3 regions of the Gottfriedia sp. S16(2024) genome follow, and region 3 is predicted to be linked to each of the others. Evidence: predicted binding sites of a transcription regulator. Region 3 holds the regulator's gene; each other region holds the start of a gene.

Region 1 (6,038 bases), 770 kb from region 3:
AGTACATCTTAAACGTACTCAAGAACGACAACGCGCCGCTGATGAAAAGAAAGAACAAGAAAAGCAAAGAATCCTTTCAGTCCTATCTCGATTTGTTGACGTGAAAAACTTAGATTACACACAATATGAATACAACGAAGTAAAAAGGAATGAGGAATTTTTCAAATGTGTTTATAACAACATTTTTGAACCAGGAGAGCAAGGTTTAACATTTATTAATTGTGAGTTTGATAAAACTAAAAAGAAAGAAATTAGAGGTTTTCTGATTGCTACAAATAAAAGAGTGTGGTTTATTGATAACAGTCAAACGATGGTACAAAAGTTCCGCTATCAAACGATAAAGGATGTTTCGTGGTTTAAGGATGGTATGTTGGAGAAAGGCTTATACTTACAATACGGTGTCAAACGTTTGGAATTTGATGAAATTTTTGATGGAAATCAAATGAAAAGAATAGGAAACACTATTTTACAAATATCTCAAACAGCATAATTAAAAGGCTGAGTATTTTTTTACTCAGCCTTTTTTGCTATATTCAAAAGTAAATAAAACATATCCTAATTGAACTATCAGATGCGTGTGCGGCCGAGCATAGGTCGTATCATATAACGGGTGGGATTCCCGTCGAGTAAGAACTAGCCATTCGCTCGTAGCGAGTCTTGGAGGATTAAAGGTAACTTTAATCTTTAAGCGTAGACAGTTAGGTGGCGGGCCGAAAGCCAAATGGTTGAAGGGATTGAGCTCCATAATGTTAGTAAATCGAGAGGGCTGATGCTTTACGCATAGCAGAAAGCTACACTTTACCTTTCGGTAAGGCAAGAATGGTAAAGCCTCTCTGGAGTCAGAGACCTTGGCACGTCATACATTGATATGATACGGCAACTCGGGAGACCCAACCGGTCTTTTCTTTTTTTTTTTAGAAGAGTATGGTGTACAAGCGATAAAAAGTAAGGAAGCCAAATGCCGATGTTGGGAGTCGGATAGTAGCGTAGTACCTATGAAGTTGGGTAATGCCGATGGAGGAAAGGCTACTACCAGTTTATCACCCTTAATAGGGACACATTTACTACACACAGAGGTAGGTATAACAAATGGAAACAAAACTACTAAGGATAGCAGAATTAGCAAAATCTGATCCTAAAATGCAATTTACATCTCTTGCATATTTACTAGATAAGCAGTCACTAGTTCAATGTCACATTGAATTACCAAATAAGAAAGCAACTGGGATAAATGGCACAACTAAAGAACAATACAGTGCAAATCTCGAGGAAAACATAGAAGATTTAGTAATGAGACTTAAAGGCAAAAGCTATCGTCCTGTTCCAGTTAGGAGACTGTATATTCCGAAGCTCAATTCGAAAAAGAAAAGACCATTAGGTATACCGGAACATGAAGATAAGATTGTTCAAAAAGGTGTTACGAAAATATTAAACTCCATCTATGAAATTGACTTTTTGGACTGTTCGTTCGGATTTCGCCCAAATCGTAGTTGCCACGATGCTTTGAAAATACTGAACTTCTATATAGAAAAGAGGTCAGTAAACTATGTTGTAGATGTAGACATAAAAGGATTCTTTGACAATGTTGACCACAAATGGATGATAGAATTTTTAAAACTTCGAATCACTGACCCGAGCTTACTGAGAATAATCGGTAGGTTTCTTAAAGGTGGATATATGGAAGAAGGAAAGAAATACAAAACAGATAATGGTACACCGCAAGGTGGAGTAATATCTCCTGTATTAGCTAATGTCTATCTTCATTATGTACTTGATTTATGGTTCGAGAAAAGTGTCAAGAAACAGTGCGAGGGACAAGCATACCTGGTAAGGTATGCAGATGATTTTGTGTGCTGTTTTCAATTTAAGAATGAGGCTCAGGAATTCTTTCAATCTCTAAAATTAAGACTCAAGAAGTTCAATCTGGAAATAGCCGAAGATAAAACCAAAATTATCCCTTTCGGACGACTTGCGGAGAAACTTGAAAAGCACCAAGGAAATGGAAAACCAGAAACCTTCGATTTTCTAGGTTTTACGCACTATTGTGGAAAAAGTAAACAAGGAAAATTTCGAGTGAAACGCAAATCAAGTAGGAAGAAAGTACAAAGCAAATTAAAAGAGTCTAAAGAATGGTTGAAGAAGAATAGAAATAATAATATTCATATAATTATGGACAGATTCAAACGCTCTCTTATTGGCTACTTCAACTACTATTGCATCACTGATAATATCCCAAATGTTAACATTTTCAAAGTTAAAATCGAGAACCTAATATTTAAGTGGCTCAATAGAAGAAGTCAAAGAAAATCCTTTAAATGGGAGAAATACAGACTCTTCCTTAGCAAATTTCCACTACCCACACCAAGGGCTAAGGTGAATATTTATGATTTAAGAAAAGAAATTAGCTATATTCTGTAAATGATTACTGGAGGAGCCGTGTGCATTAATAGTGCAAGCACGGTTCTGAGAGGGTTTGGAGTGCAATTTACCGTAAGGTAAAGAGACTCCATTCTACTCGACTAGTTCAATTAGGAATTTATAAAAGGCTTGGATTTTCATATCCAATTTTTAAAGATGAGCCACCTAATTAATGTATAGGAAAGATTTTCATTAGACTAGAAAATGGGTATAACATCAACTAATGAAACCATAGTGAGTGTATGAGTACAGTCGTATTTATCTACAAAGATAACAGTAGCGTTTAACCGATCAACCTTTTTTATTTTCCCAATTTCTGTTACAATACTTCCTTTAACCCAATAAACTAACGATACATCATTTTTTCTTTCGACAGCTTCAACAAGAATATAATTAATACGTTCCTGTTCATCATCATTTAATATTGGATGGGGTATCTTTTTTTGATTATCGATAATTTCAGCAATCCCTTTAAACTGCTGTGGAATCGATGCAAAAGGTTGCCATTTAATTATACCTCGACCCATTCGATCTTGTGTCATGCGAAATGACCTCCAATTTTCTTATTATTACCTCTAATAGTGCTGAAATCTGTAAAACTGCATGCTCTCAACAAACTATTTTTTCCATATTTACTTCTTATTGAATCCATAACTGCTGATAAATTTTGTTCCTTTTGCTTTTTAATTGGATTAGTAAAAAATGAAATTTGTTCTGAGTCAGTTTTTACAAAGTTCTTTAAAGCGATTGATATAGTTCTTACAGGTTCTTGATTATAATTTTCTTCTAGAATTTTAAGACAAACTCGATAAAAGTCATTTGTTATATTTGTTGGTTCTTCAATGGTGACACTTTTAGAAAATCCGCCAATGCCAGAACTATAACCAATACCAAAATGAATAGTTCTTGATTGATTGTTTTGATTTCTTAATCGAAAACAAACTTCCTCAAGTTGTTCTAGTATTAACGTTTTAATTTCATGTGAATGATAGTCTCTTAATAGAACTTGGCTTTTGCCAATTGACTTATCTTTCGGTTTGTAGTCTTTCATTTCACCAATTCGAGAGTAATCAATTCCGTTAGAATGGAGATGTAATTCTGTACCTATCACATTACCAAATTGTTTGATTAAAACTTCTTTCGGGTATCGCGCCAACTCACCAATAGTAGTTATGCCTAATCTGTTTAACTTTTGTTCAGTTTTCTTAGCAATGCCCCAGAATTTACTTAATGGAGTAATATTCCACATTTTGGTAGGAACATCAACATAAGTCCACTGTGATATACCACTCGGATGTTTTTTACTTTCTATATCCATACAGATTTTTGCGAGTAACAAGTTACTGCCAATTCCAATAGAACTCGAAATGCCAAAATGATCGTAAATATCCTGTTGGATTTTAAAAGCTAGATCCACAGGGGATAGCTTATGAAGTTTTTCATAACCTTTCATTGAAAAAGCAAATTCATCAATTGAATATTGCATGAAGTCGATAGGAGCGACATATTTAGTAAGCATAAGTTCAGTAATTTTATTTGAAATATTTACATACAAACTCATTGATGGATTGACAATATAAATGTCATTTTGTTTAGGTATTTCGAAAAGTCGATTTCCTGTTTTAATTCCTAATTTCTTCATTTCAGGTGTAGCTGCTAAGACTACTGATCCATCTCTATTTGTATCACCAACGACTGCCAATTTAACTTTAAGTGGATCTAATCCCATTAGAATACAACTAACTGATGCAAAGAATGACTTCATATCAACAAAATAAACCAGGTCTTCAGGGAAAGTTGAATAATCGTACATAATATAATAATACCTCCCATTTTGTAGAATGTGTGTTCTTATTTATTTTGTTTCATTATTTATTATACACAAACATTTGTTCTTGTATACGATAAATTATATAAAACAAGAACTTTTGTTCGTGTTTTGTTAAGAGGTCTGAAGTACAATTGATAAAATGGCTTTGTTTAAGAACAAGATTGATATTTCTTGTAGAACTAAATGACAGTATAGTTGAACAAGAATAATGGTAATGGATTTTTCCAAAACTAAAAATTAGAGTTAATTAAAAGCTAGGAGGTAACCCATTTGGTTATTTTGGGAACAAGTAATTTTTATGAAGATACAACTTGTCATGTAAGAAATGGCTTTTTAGAAATTTTAGTTGTAGGAAAATCACTATTATGAGGAAATATAATTTTGTTATTCTATTCCTCATTGGATTTTTAATTAATTCATCCAGCCAAATAACTGAAGCAAAGAATAATACCATTCAAAGGGTTCCTTTTTTGGAACAATTAAAGTCACACTCATTAAAGCATGAAGAGGTTCAATACATTAAAATTAAAAATGATTCTGGGCAAGAGCGTTTATTCAGTATTAACGATGGTTTTCAAGAACTTGTACTCAGAAAAGTGGTACACTGGCTTAATAACTCTAGCCGAGTAAATGGAACAATAGAGGTATCTTTAGATAATCCATCCAATAAATTGATGTTAAAAATGGCAAACCATGAAGTGATAACCATTGAACCCGCTTATACATGTGTAATTGACAATAAACGCAAAACCTGTACGGCTAAAGATGGAGAATTAATTGTTTCGGAAAATAATCAAAAAATGCGATTAAAGTCACAATCTCTTTATGATTGGCTTTTAGTAGAGTGGAGAAAAGAATTGGACGGACCTACTAAAGAAGAGTTGCTTGAAGAGGCATTGTATTCACGTTATTTAAATTATTTGGGTCCATCTTATTCTGATTTTTTTATGTGTCCAAAAATCAGAATTGAACCTATTGATGGGGACCCCAGGAGACATCTCATTTTTGCCAGTGCTATAAACTATTCAGGACACCACGGTGGAGATTATGATAAACTTACCTTTTCTGTAAGGGATTCAAACATAACAGGGTTACAAGTGGCAAATGTAAAAATTGAGAAACTTATTTCGCAAGAAGAAAGCAATAAACAATGCCAAAAATTCCATTAAATATATTATAAACGGGGCGTTTCTTATAGAGAGGGGAACGCTTCTTTTTTGGTTATTTTAGCAAATAAAAGTGATAATTAATTTGTGATGTGTTGTACTCCAATTAAAGCTAGCGTTATCCGAACAAAAAAAGGAGCTGTTGATAATTCAGCTCTTTAATCACTTTCTGACATTATAGTTTAAAAAGGACTTAATATAGGAATGTAGAATTGGATAATATACACTATTATCACTTATGAGAATTCGGGATAGAAACTTTGTTTCGACTTAAGTTATTTATTGAATGCAACAACGAAGTAGAAGCATTATTAATAAGCATGAATTCATAAAAATAAATAACAAAAAATTAATTTAGATCGAATTTCTTTGAAAATGGTATATATATACTACTATCTTAAAATAAACGCGAAAAGGAGATATTATGGCAAGATGTCAAAGTTGCGATTGTAAATGGAGTAAGAAATCATTGTGGAAGCTTTCATACTCAAGGGAAGGTGTGAATTGCGCCAATTGTGGTCAAAAACAATTTATCTCTTTTGATACACAGGTTTTTATAACCTTGGGATCGCTATCTTCTATATTTGGTGTTTTTATTATTCTTCTATTTCCTTCATATGTAA
Region 2 (6,038 bases), 300 kb from region 3:
ACAAACTCAGAACTACGACTTAACACAAGAAAATGAAGTAACAGTAAATATTGGTGCTTCTAATAATGTTGAGCTACGAATTAACGATGAGGTATTTAAATATCCAGTTAGTCCAACAAATGCTGTTCACCAAAAGATTACGATTAAAAATTTAAAAATGAATCAATAGTCATCTTTAAGATGGCTTTTATTCATTTATTATAAATGCTTCATTTTTAGAAAGTTTTGGAGGGTTTTACCATGAATTTACCAAATAAAATCACAGTGTCAAGGGTTTGTCTAATTCCATTATTTATGATTGCCGTTTTAATCGATTTTGGATGGGGAAATGTTACATTAATGGGTGATTCGATACCAGTTAATCATTTAGTAGGAGCTGCAATTTTTATTATTGCCTCTGTTACTGATTTTATTGATGGATATTACGCAAGAAAATATAATTTAGTTACTAATTTTGGTAAGTTTCTAGATCCACTTGCTGATAAATTACTTGTTTCTTCAGCGTTAATTATCTTAACTGATTTTCATTATGTTCCTGCGTGGATTACGATTGTCATTATAAGTAGGGAGTTTGCTGTAACCGGTTTACGAATGATTTTAGCTGGTTCTGGAGAAGTACATGCTGCTGCAATGCTAGGTAAAATTAAGACTTGGGCTCAAATAGTTGCGATTTCAGCATATTTCTTACATGACTTCCCATTGAATTTCTTACCATTTTCGATTGCGGATGTATCACTTTGGGTCGCATTATTCTTTACAGTATATTCTGGTTGGGATTATTTTTATAAAAATAGAGATGTTCTACTTAAATCAATGTAATTAATAATATAGGGGGAAATGATATGAAGCGTGCTGAAATCATCGCAGTAGGTACTGAGCTACTTTTAGGCCAAATTGCAAATACGAATGCTCAATTTTTAGCTAAACATTTATCTGCATTAGGATATCACCATCATTTCCAAACAGTTGTAGGAGACAATTCCGATCGACTTAAAAGTGCATTAGAAATTGCTTCATCAAGAAGTGATTTAATCATCTTAACTGGTGGACTTGGACCAACAAAAGATGATTTAACGAAAGAAGTTGTCTCTGAATATGTTCAAGAGTCACTTGTTTACCATGATCAATCACTAGAATATATTGAACAATATTTTATTAAAGTAAATCGCCCAATGACTGAGAATAATAAAAAACAAGCATTAGTCATTAATAATGCACATGTTTTATTGAATAAAAACGGTATGGCACCTGGAATGGTTTATGAAGCGAAAGAAAAACAATTTGTATTATTACCAGGACCACCGAAAGAAATGATTCCGATGGTTGAGAAAGAACTTATTCCTTATTTTTTAAAAGGAAAGGAAGCAAGTACGATTATTTCGAAAGAGCTTAAGTTTTTTGGTATCGGTGAATCAATTTTAGAAACTGAAATTCTTGATTTACTTGATAATCAATCAAATCCAACAATTGCTCCTTTAGCGAGTGAGGGAGAAGTAATGCTTCGAGTTACTGCAAGTGCTAGTAATGAGCAAGAGGCAGTTAAACTAATTGGACAAGCTGAAGAAAAAATACGTGAGCGTGTTGGGCAGTTTATATATGGTACAAATAATGAAAACTTATTTACAGTTTTATCAAGAAAGTTAAAAGATTTTAAACTGACCATTTCTGCTGCTGAAAGTTTAACAGGAGGTCTATTCAGTAAAAGAATGACAGATATTCCTGGGAACTCGTCCATTTTTAAAGGTAGTGTTGTTTGTTATTCTAACGAAATGAAACAAAACCTTTTAAATGTGCCGTCAGATATTCTTAATAAAAATGGTGCAGTCAGTTCAGAGTGTGCAAAATCACTAGTTGAAAATATTCAAAGATTAACAGGAAGTAATATTTCAATTAGTTTTACTGGTGAAGCAGGACCGTCTACATTAGAAGATGTGCCGGTAGGAAAAGTATTTATCGGTATTAAAATTGGTGATTCTGATTCAATTGTAAAAGAGTTTCAATTTAGTGGCACTAGAGAACAAATAAGGTTATCAAGTGTTAAAAATGGCGCGAACATGTTGATAAAATTAATTAATTCAAGTTTTGAAAGTCAAGACTTATAAAATGAAATAGAATATTTTATAATAAAAAAGCTCGGTTAATATAGCCGAGTTTTTTAATTTTATAGTTACGATATTAATAAAAATCTAGTTTTATAGACCGAAAAATACGAAACAAGCGTTTCTATTCTTAAAAAAATAAGTTTAAATACGAAAAATATCGAATAAACGTTCTATTTTTTTGTTGGCAAACGAACAAAAAACAGTTATTATATAGTTAAGAGATAAATGAGTCCTGAAGGAGGAATTTAAATGAGTGATCGTCAAGCTGCATTAGATATGGCTTTAAAACAAATCGAAAAACAATTCGGTAAAGGTTCAATTATGAAACTTGGGGAACAAACTGACCGCCAAATTTCAACTATTTCTAGTGGATCGTTAGCACTAGATGTAGCGTTAGGTGTAGGTGGATATCCGAGAGGAAGAATTATCGAAGTATACGGTCCTGAAAGTTCAGGTAAAACAACTGTAGCATTACATGCAATCGCTGAAGTTCAAGCAAATGGAGGACAAGCGGCGTTTATAGATGCTGAGCATGCATTAGATCCGGTTTATGCTCAAAAATTAGGTGTAAATATTGATGAGTTATTATTATCTCAACCAGATACAGGTGAACAAGCACTTGAAATCGCTGAAGCATTAGTACGTAGTGGTGCAATTGATATTATCGTAATTGACTCAGTAGCTGCATTAGTTCCAAAGGCGGAAATTGAAGGTGAGATGGGTGATGCTCACGTAGGTCTACAAGCTCGATTAATGTCACAAGCATTACGTAAACTTTCAGGTGCAATTAACAAGTCAAAAACGATTGCATTCTTCATTAACCAAATTCGTGAAAAAGTTGGGGTTATGTTCGGTAATCCTGAAACAACTCCAGGTGGACGTGCGTTAAAATTCTACTCTACAATTCGTTTAGAGGTACGTCGTGCTGAGCAATTAAAACAAGGTAATGATATTGTAGGTAACAAAACAAAGATTAAAGTTGTTAAAAATAAAGTAGCACCACCATTTAGACAAGCAGAAGTTGACATTATGTACGGAGAAGGTATTTCTAAAGAAGGCGAAATTCTTGATATTGGATCTGATCTAGATATCGTTCTTAAGAGTGGAGCATGGTATTCTTACAATGAAGAGCGTCTTGGACAAGGACGTGAAAATGCTAAGCAATTCTTAAAAGAAAATAAAGAAATTCGTAATACGATTAAAGAATCGATCCGTCTTCACCACGGTTTAGATAACCCTGTTACTATAACTGAAACAGATGACGAAGAACAATTCTCTTTATTAAATGATAAATGAGTAATCATAAGTTAGTTTAAAACAGCACAAAATGCGGGCGCTTATTAAAAGTGCCTGCATTTTTTTATATTATTAATTTCTTTGATTATCTAAAAAGCAGTATTTATTGAGAAGTAAAAGTTTTTAATTGAAATATAGATAATAATTTCACGAATATGAAATAGCTATTCAAACGGAAGGATTCACTGTCCTATAGTCAATGCGTAGTGTCACCATAAGGAGCGACTATGAAGATGGAAATTAATTCACACATGGTAAGTAAGGTGTTCTGCATTGGAATTAGGCATATTTTTATAATCTGGCCTTATAAAAAAACAGACAATATTTAATTTCTTTTATATTTATAAGCAGTACTTTATATATGAAAAATTCTATCAATTCACTTACTAATTAGAACTTAATAAAAAATTTAATGAATAAAATTTAGATTCTCATGTATGAAATCTAGTAAAAATGTAATAAATATTGATAAATCAAGTAAGTAAGCGAGTTACAAGGCTTGACATCATTTGGTAAGAGATTTAATATTTAAGTGTATATTCTAAAAAAATATTACTATTTTGTAAAAAATTGAATTGAAGTGTGCTGTATGTTGATGCAATTATTTATACAATATAACAGCCGACAAAAATGAAACTAACTAAATAGCAAGAGGAGGTGAAATCATGGGTGCAAATACTATAATTTTGATCATCTTCGCATTGCTTGCCACATTCGGAGTCGGTTATGCTGTCGGATTTTTTGTCCGTAAGTCCATTGCAGAAGCTAAAATAAATGGCGCAACTAATCATGCAAATCAAATTATTGAAGATGCAAAACGTGATTCAGAAACAATTAAAAAAGAAGCTTTATTGGAAGCAAAGGACGAAATTTTCAATATTCGTACAGATGCAGAGAACGAAATTCGAGACCGTCGTAGTGAACTACAAAAGTCAGAAAATCGTTTGATGCAAAAAGAAGAGAACTTAGATCGTAAAGATGATGGACTTTCAAAACGTGAGTCTGTTCTTGAAAGAAAAGAGGAATCTCTTGTTTTAAAACAACAGCAGATAGAAGAAATGGAAAGCAAGATAGAAGCATTAATTGCTGCTCAACAAGAAGAGTTAGAAAGAATTTCTAGCTTAAATCGTGAAGAAGCAAGACAATTAATACTTACTAAAGTCGAAAATGAATTATCCCATGAAACAGCAATACTAGTAAAAGAAACAGAAGCTCGAGCAAAAGAAGAAGCAGATAAGAAAGCAAAAGATATTTTATCATTAGCAATCCAGCGATGTGCTGCAGATCATGTTGCTGAAACAACTGTATCAGTTGTAAATCTTCCAAATGATGAAATGAAAGGTCGTATTATTGGCCGTGAAGGACGAAATATACGTACTTTAGAAACGTTAACTGGTATAGATTTAATTATTGATGATACGCCTGAAGCTGTAATATTATCAGGTTTTGATCCAATTCGTCGTGAAACTGCACGAATTGCACTAGATAAATTAGTACAAGATGGTCGAATCCATCCTGCACGAATTGAAGAAATGGTTGAAAAATCAAGACGAGAAGTAGATGAGTACATACGAGAAGTCGGTGAACAAACTACTTTTGAAGTTGGTGTTCATGGAATTCACCCTGACTTAATTAAAATATTAGGTCGTCTGAAATTTAGAACTAGTTATGGTCAAAATGTGTTAAAGCATTCGATGGAAGTAGCGAACCTAGCTGGACTTATGGCTGCTGAACTTGGTGAGGATGCAAAACTTGCAAAACGTGCAGGTTTACTTCACGATATTGGTAAAGCAATTGACCATGAGGTAGAAGGTAGTCACGTTGAAATCGGTGTCGAATTAGCAACGAAATATAAAGAACATCCAGTAGTTATCAATAGTATTGCATCTCATCATGGAGATGCTGCGCCAACTTCGATTATTGCGGTTCTTGTAGCTGCTGCAGATGCATTATCTGCTGCTAGACCAGGAGCACGTAGCGAAACATTAGAAAACTATATCCGTCGTTTAGAAAAACTTGAAGAGATTTCTGAATCATACGAAGGTGTAGAAAAATCATTCGCTATTCAAGCAGGTCGTGAAGTACGCATTATGGTAAAACCAGATACAATTGATGATTTACAAGCTCATAGATTAGCGAGAGATATTAGAAAACGTATTGAAGATGAACTGGATTATCCAGGTCATATAAAAGTTACGGTTATTCGTGAAACTCGAGCTGTCGAGTATGCAAAATAAAGTGGTATATGCCACTTTATTTTCTTTTTTGTAACAAAATAAAGTATTTTTAAAAATAGCTCCAACTAATACAAATCTGAAATGAATCTTAGTTGAATGGCATAGATGAAAGATTCAGATTGTGCTAGTAATGGGGCTTTTCGTATTTTTGGGTAATCTAAAAGTAAAATCAGTGCTGTTTATTTACAGTGGCAAGTTGGAAGGATGTAACGAAATGAGAATAATGTTTATAGGCGATGTAGTTGGTTCAAATGGTAGGGCAATGGTAAAGGCAAATATTCAAGCTTTAAAAAGGAAATACAATCCTTCAGTAACAATCATAAATGGTGAAAATGCAGCGCATGGTAAAGGAATAACGGAAAAAATTTACCGAGAATTTTTAGAATTAGGTGCTCAAGCAGTA
Region 3 (6,038 bases):
TGTTAAATTAATAGATTAAACGATATTTTCGGCATTAATTTTTTAAACAAGAATAAAAATAATTTTATTACCCCAAATATCATTAACCACTTCCAATTACCCATCTTCAATTCAAATGTAATCTCATCTGATTCTCAATCTTATAATCATTTCATAGATTAATTTAAAAAGTGTAATATTATTTACAATAATTAAGAAAAAGTGTGTAAGAAGTCCTGACAGAATAATTAGTCTGTTACTTTAGGCTAATCAATTTAAAAAAAATTTAAATACATTCTTCCTGTTATTCTATTTTTCAATGCATGATGAATAGTAATAATATATAAATGCTCCAATTATATCATTACAAGGAGTGGAAATATGGATTTTAAAAGGGAATTCATCTTAAAAACAAAAGCAATATATAAAGAAACTGTTACAGAAAATATGGCATACAGTAAGATGTGTGAAAAATTTGAATCTTATTTTGCAGATTTAAAGGAGTCTTTAAAAAAGGAAATTGAAGTTTCGAATGGTGAATTTGATATTATGATTGATAAAGATAGTTTGATTGAGGTCTTATTAAATCAAAGAGAGTTATTAATTACGATTGATGACTCTGGAGTAGTAGTTAGTATTAAATATTTTGATGAAGTGCAAAATGAACAGGTTGAAAATAAGATTGATATAATTGAATATGATGGTGGGGCATATAAGAGTCAAGTATTTCAATCACCTATTACTAGAAATATAATCGATAATTATTTAGCAATTGCATTTAGAGATGATTTAGAGAAGTGTTTTGAAAGTTATAGTGAATGATAAACTGCTTAATTTAAAAGTGATATGTTACAGGTAACTAATTGTAAGTCTAGAGCTTGGAAAATCCAAGCTCTTTTAGTTTTGTCTATCGTTCTTCCACTTGAAACCTTAAAACAGTTTTCAATTTATCAGGTTGAGTTTTTCTTGCATCAGAAATATAGATTTCCTTATGTGTTTTTTGAACTCTTTGTAGATTATTCTCCGTGCAGAACTCTTCCATTAATTTAAAAGTTCGTGGTTCGTCATCATAACTTCCGATATGCATGGTTTGAACACATAAGCCTTCAGTAATCGATTCGAGTTTTACGTTTGCTAACAGTGGATTTTTCTTTTTTTGTTTAAGTTGATCTAAAATGATGTATGTTAAATCTTCTGAAACAAAGTCAGGTTGTCTAATCATTAATTTATATAGAAGATGTTCTTTGTTTAAATAGTCTAGTTTTCGGCCTTCTTCATCTAAATCCCATACTCCTTCAAGAGGGAAGACTGTGTAATCAAAGTAACCTTCTTGAACTATCCCTTTTTTAGGCAACATTTTAATTGCATATGCTAAAGTATAAAGTGCTTCTACATTTTCTTTAAATAATTCATTATTTGGATTCCCTTTGCCTTCAATCGTTATATATTTAAAGGCTGGTATATTAATTTTACTAGGCTTACTTTTTGGTAAATAAATTTCTTTTAAACTTTTTCTCCACTCGAGTTTACTCACTAAAAAAACTCCCTTAAATTATAAGTTAGTGTAGTTTGAATATGCTTATTAAAAATAAAAAGCAATCACATAAATATGTCATTGCTCTTAAAAGGTTTAATGATATGTACGATAAACTCCTATTACTTTTCCTAAAATTGATACTTGTTTTAATAAAATTGGAAACAGAGCATCATTTTCGGGTTGAAGTCTAAAATGGTCGCTTTCTTTATAGAAGCGCTTTACGGTAGCTTCACTATCTTCAGTCATGGCAACTACAATTTCTCCATTTTCAGCAGTGAATTGTTTTTTTACGATTACAAGATCGCCATTCATAATACCAGCATTGATCATACTATCTCCTTCTACACGTAACATAAAAACTTGTTCGTTAGATGGAGCAACAGAAGTCGGTAAAGGGAAATATTCTTCTACGTTTTCGACTGCAGTAATTGGAATCCCGGCAGTTACTTTACCGATTACAGGAATGTTAATAATATCGTTATAGATTTCAGAGTATGATGCTTGTACTTCATTCACAACCGTAGTTGTATCGCCAAGAATCTCGATTGCACGCGGTTTCGTAGGGTCTCTTCGAATATAGCCTTTTTGTTCTAGTCTCTCTAAATGACCATGCACTGTAGAGCTTGAAGCTAAACCAACAGCCTCAGCAATCTCTCGAACTGAAGGTGGATAACCTTTAATTTTTACTTCGTCTTTAATATAAGCTAAAATTTCTGCTTGCCTTTTCGATAGTTTGTTCATTTGAATTTCCCCCTTGCCTATAAAGTAGATAATACGTTCCTCTTTATTTTTTTCATTATATCATGATAGGATATGATATACAAACGTTAGTTCTATTTTTTATTAAAGTAGTTTTCATGTTCGTATGGAGGGAACAGTTAATGAATGCAATAATTTACGCGAGAGTAAGTACAGCAAAGGATTCACAAGAAACATCACTACAAAGACAAATGAGTGAACTAACCGAATTAGGTGAGCGGATGGGAATGTGTATTCTAGAAACAATAGGCGAACAGGCCAGTGGTTATGAAGTAGAAAGAGAAGGACTTTTCCAACTATTTCAAATTATAAAAGAGCACCAAGTTGATGCTTTATTAATACAAGATGAAACACGATTAGGCAGAGGTCATGCAAGAATCGCTTTATTACATTTTTTAAAAAGGGAAGGGATAAAATTATTTACTTCTTCTCAAAATGGACAATTTCAATTAAGTGAAAGCGATGAAATGGTTTTAGAAATTTTAAGTATTGTAGAGGAATATCAACGGAAAATTCATAATATGAAAATAAAAAGAGGTATGAGAAAGGCGGTTGAAAACGGGTATAAGCCTCAAAAAAACTTAGAAGGTAGTGTAAACGCAGGTGGTAGAGATAAGTTGGAATTACCGATTTCCGAAATTGTAAGATTACGTCAAAACGACCTAACATTTGAAGAAATTGCAGCTACCTTAAAAGGATTTGGATATAACGTTTCAAAAGCAACTGTCAATAGAAGGTATAATGAACATGTGAAAGAAATCTCCAATATTGAAAGCTAATGCAATTTATTGTAAGATGAGATACATTGAATAGAATATCAGACTCTAACGAACGATCGATTTCTTCGATGCATAGCCTGCTAAGGGAGTGCTCTTTACTCCGCTTTTCGTCAGACTTTTTGTCAAGAAAGACATCTATTTAATCGTCTGATTATAAAAGTGATGGAACTAACAATGAATAGATAAGATATAAATAAAGGAGAGGTTACTAATGGTTACTAAAAAAACTTTAGATAGAATAAATGAATTATCAAAAAAAGCAAAAGAAGCAGGGTTAAATCCTGAAGAGAAAGCTGAACAAGATCAATTAAGAAAAGAATATTTAGCAGATTTCCGTTCTCGAATGATGGATGAATTAACTTCACTTAAAATTGTTGATGAAAAAGGGAATGATATTACTCCTGCAAAGTTAAAATATGAAAAAGCAATGCGTAAAAGAAATTTACATTAAAAAAGATTTAACAATATAAAATTTCATATTTTGTAAATAATAACAAATAAAAGCAGTAGAATATTCTGCTTTTTTCTATTTCTTGGAAAGAATTTGTTAAAAATGTCAAAACTAAGTGTTAGTTATTGTAATAAATCATGGTAAATTATATGATAATATCTATGAATAAGCTAAAGGAGCGAAATTTATGTCTAATAATATTGAACAATTAGCAATTAATACGATTCGTACATTATCAATTGATGCAATCGAGAAATCAAATTCTGGTCACCCAGGAATGCCAATGGGCGCTGCACCGATGGCATATGCATTGTTTGCAAAATTTATGAATCATAACCCAAAAAATTCAAAATGGTTTAACAGAGACCGATTTGTGTTATCAGCAGGCCATGGTTCAATGTTACTATATAGTATGTTACATTTATCAGGCTACGAAGTTTCGATTGAAGATATTAAAAACTTCCGTCAATGGGGTAGCAACACTCCAGGACATCCTGAATATGGACATACACATGGTGTTGAAGCTACAACAGGTCCATTAGGACAAGGTATTGCGATGGCTGTTGGGATGGCTTTAGCAGAGCGTCATTTAGCAGGTACATATAATAAAGAAGACTTAAATGTAGTTGACCACTTTACATACTCAATTTGTGGTGATGGAGATTTAATGGAAGGTGTTTCAGCAGAGGCAGCTTCATTAGCGGGACATTTACAATTAGGACGCTTAGTAGTTCTTTATGATTCAAATGATATTTCATTAGACGGAGAATTAAATCGCTCATTCTCTGAAAGCGTAGAAGACCGCTTTAAAGCTTATGGATGGCAAGTTATTCGAGTAGAAGATGGAAATAACTTAGATGAAATTACTGCAGCGATCCAAAAAGCACAAGAAGAATTATCAAAACCAACTCTAATTGAAGTGAAAACAACAATCGGTTACGGTTCTCCGAATAAATCTGGTAAATCAAAATCTCACGGTGAGCCATTAGGAAAAGAAGAAACGATTTTAACGAAACAAGCGTATGCTTGGGGTTATGAAAATGCATTCTACGTACCAGAAGAAGTGTATGCACATTTTAATAAAGTAATTGTTGAAGCTGGGGAAAAGAAAGAAGCTGAGTGGAATGCTACTTTTGCTAAATACGAAGAAAAATATCCTGAATTAGCAGCTCAATTAAAGAATGCGATTGAAGGTAAGATTACTGTAGATTTAGAAACAGCATTACCTAAATATGAAGTAGGTAAAAAAATTGCGTCTCGTTCATCTTCAGGTGAAGCAATTAACGCTATCGCAAACGTATTACCTAGTTTCTTTGGTGGGTCTGCAGACTTAGCTGGATCTAATAAAACGTATATGAATGGTAAAGGTGACTTTACGAGAGAAAGCTACGATGGACGAAATATTTGGTTCGGTGTACGTGAATTTGCAATGGGTGCAGCATTAAATGGTATGGCTCTACATGGTGGAGTTCATGCGTTTGGCGCAACATTCTTTGTTTTCTCTGATTACTTAAAACCAGCAATTCGCTTAGCTGCTTTAATGAATTTACCTGTTACTTATGTATTTACACATGATAGTATCGCAGTTGGTGAAGACGGACCTACTCATGAACCAGTTGAGCAACTAGCAGCATTCAGATCAATGCCTAATCTTAATGTAATTCGTCCAGCAGACGGAAATGAAAGTTCTGCAGCATGGAAAGTGGCAGTAGAAGCTAAAGATGCTCCTACAATGTTAGTATTGTCTCGTCAAGATTTACCTACTTTAGAGGGTACTACTACTGATATTTATAATAAAGTTTCAAAAGGAGCTTACGTTCTTTCTCCTGCGAAACAAGATAAAATCGATGTTGTATTAATTGCAGCAGGTAGTGAAGTACAATTAGCAGTTGGAGCACAAGAAAAATTAGCGGCAGAAGGAATTTCTGCATCGGTTGTTTCGATGCCTTCAATGGACTTATTTGAAAAGCAATCTGCAGAATATAAACAATCAGTATTACCAAAAGAAGTTACGAAAAGAGTAGCAGTAGAAATGGGTTCTTCATTCGGCTGGCATAAATATGTAGGATTCGATGGAGAAGTAATTTCAATCGATACATTTGGTGCATCTGCTCCAGGTAACTTATTAATGGAAAAATTCGGATTTACTGTTGATCATGTCGTTTCAGCAGCAAAAAAAGTATTACAATAAAGGTAAAGATGGGAAAAGTAGGGAAAGAATTTTAAATTCTTTTCCTATTTCCTAAACCTTTTTTCAATATAATGCTTTATTAAAGATTTTTCGACAAAACTAGTTGATTTTCACTCCTTAAAAATGACAAATATTTTGAATGGAATTTTATATAATCTTCCTTACAGATAGTTGTTGGGAGTGGACAAGATATGAGGGAATATAAAATTTTTTTAATTCGAGAACCACTGTCTATAGAATTTTATGGAAAAGAGCATAAAATATATCAACTAGTATATGAGTATTATTATTCATCGATTGAACTAAGGAAAATAATCGAAAAACAATTAGAATATATAACAG

Evidence for each region. The regulator LexA, encoded in region 3, represses DNA repair genes until DNA is damaged. The targets are predictions, from matches to a motif close to CGAACATATGTTCG.
Region 1: the regulator LexA is predicted to act here: its motif matches at 4,340-4,353, upstream of AB1282_RS19775 (DNA polymerase thumb domain-containing protein).
Region 2: the regulator LexA is predicted to act here: its motif matches at 2,261-2,274, upstream of recA (recombinase RecA).

What each region holds. Positions count from the first base shown of each region.
Region 1 covers NZ_JBFLUO010000001.1:4,166,033-4,172,070, reverse strand. Annotated here, with positions in the region: gene AB1282_RS19790 (PH domain-containing protein) at 1-490, shown strand, start outside; gene ltrA (group II intron reverse transcriptase/maturase) at 1,090-2,418, shown strand; gene AB1282_RS19780 (YolD-like family protein) at 2,616-2,960, opposite strand; gene AB1282_RS19775 (DNA polymerase thumb domain-containing protein) at 2,957-4,231, opposite strand; gene AB1282_RS19770 (hypothetical protein) at 4,615-5,418, shown strand.
Region 2 covers NZ_JBFLUO010000001.1:3,105,851-3,111,888, forward strand. Annotated here, with positions in the region: gene AB1282_RS14490 (helix-turn-helix domain-containing protein) at 1-169, shown strand, start outside; gene pgsA (CDP-diacylglycerol--glycerol-3-phosphate 3-phosphatidyltransferase) at 241-819, shown strand; gene AB1282_RS14500 (competence/damage-inducible protein A) at 843-2,102, shown strand; gene recA (recombinase RecA) at 2,352-3,398, shown strand; gene rny (ribonuclease Y) at 4,064-5,635, shown strand; gene AB1282_RS14515 (TIGR00282 family metallophosphoesterase) at 5,850-6,038, shown strand, end outside.
Region 3 covers NZ_JBFLUO010000001.1:3,400,927-3,406,964, forward strand. Annotated here, with positions in the region: gene AB1282_RS15995 (GNAT family N-acetyltransferase) at 1-19, shown strand, start outside; gene AB1282_RS16000 (hypothetical protein) at 361-801, shown strand; gene AB1282_RS16005 (GyrI-like domain-containing protein) at 887-1,513, opposite strand; gene lexA (transcriptional repressor LexA) at 1,610-2,257, opposite strand; gene AB1282_RS16015 (YneB family resolvase-like protein) at 2,398-3,054, shown strand; gene AB1282_RS16020 (DUF896 domain-containing protein) at 3,266-3,505, shown strand; gene tkt (transketolase) at 3,693-5,696, shown strand; gene sirA (sporulation inhibitor of replication protein SirA) at 5,888-6,038, shown strand, end outside.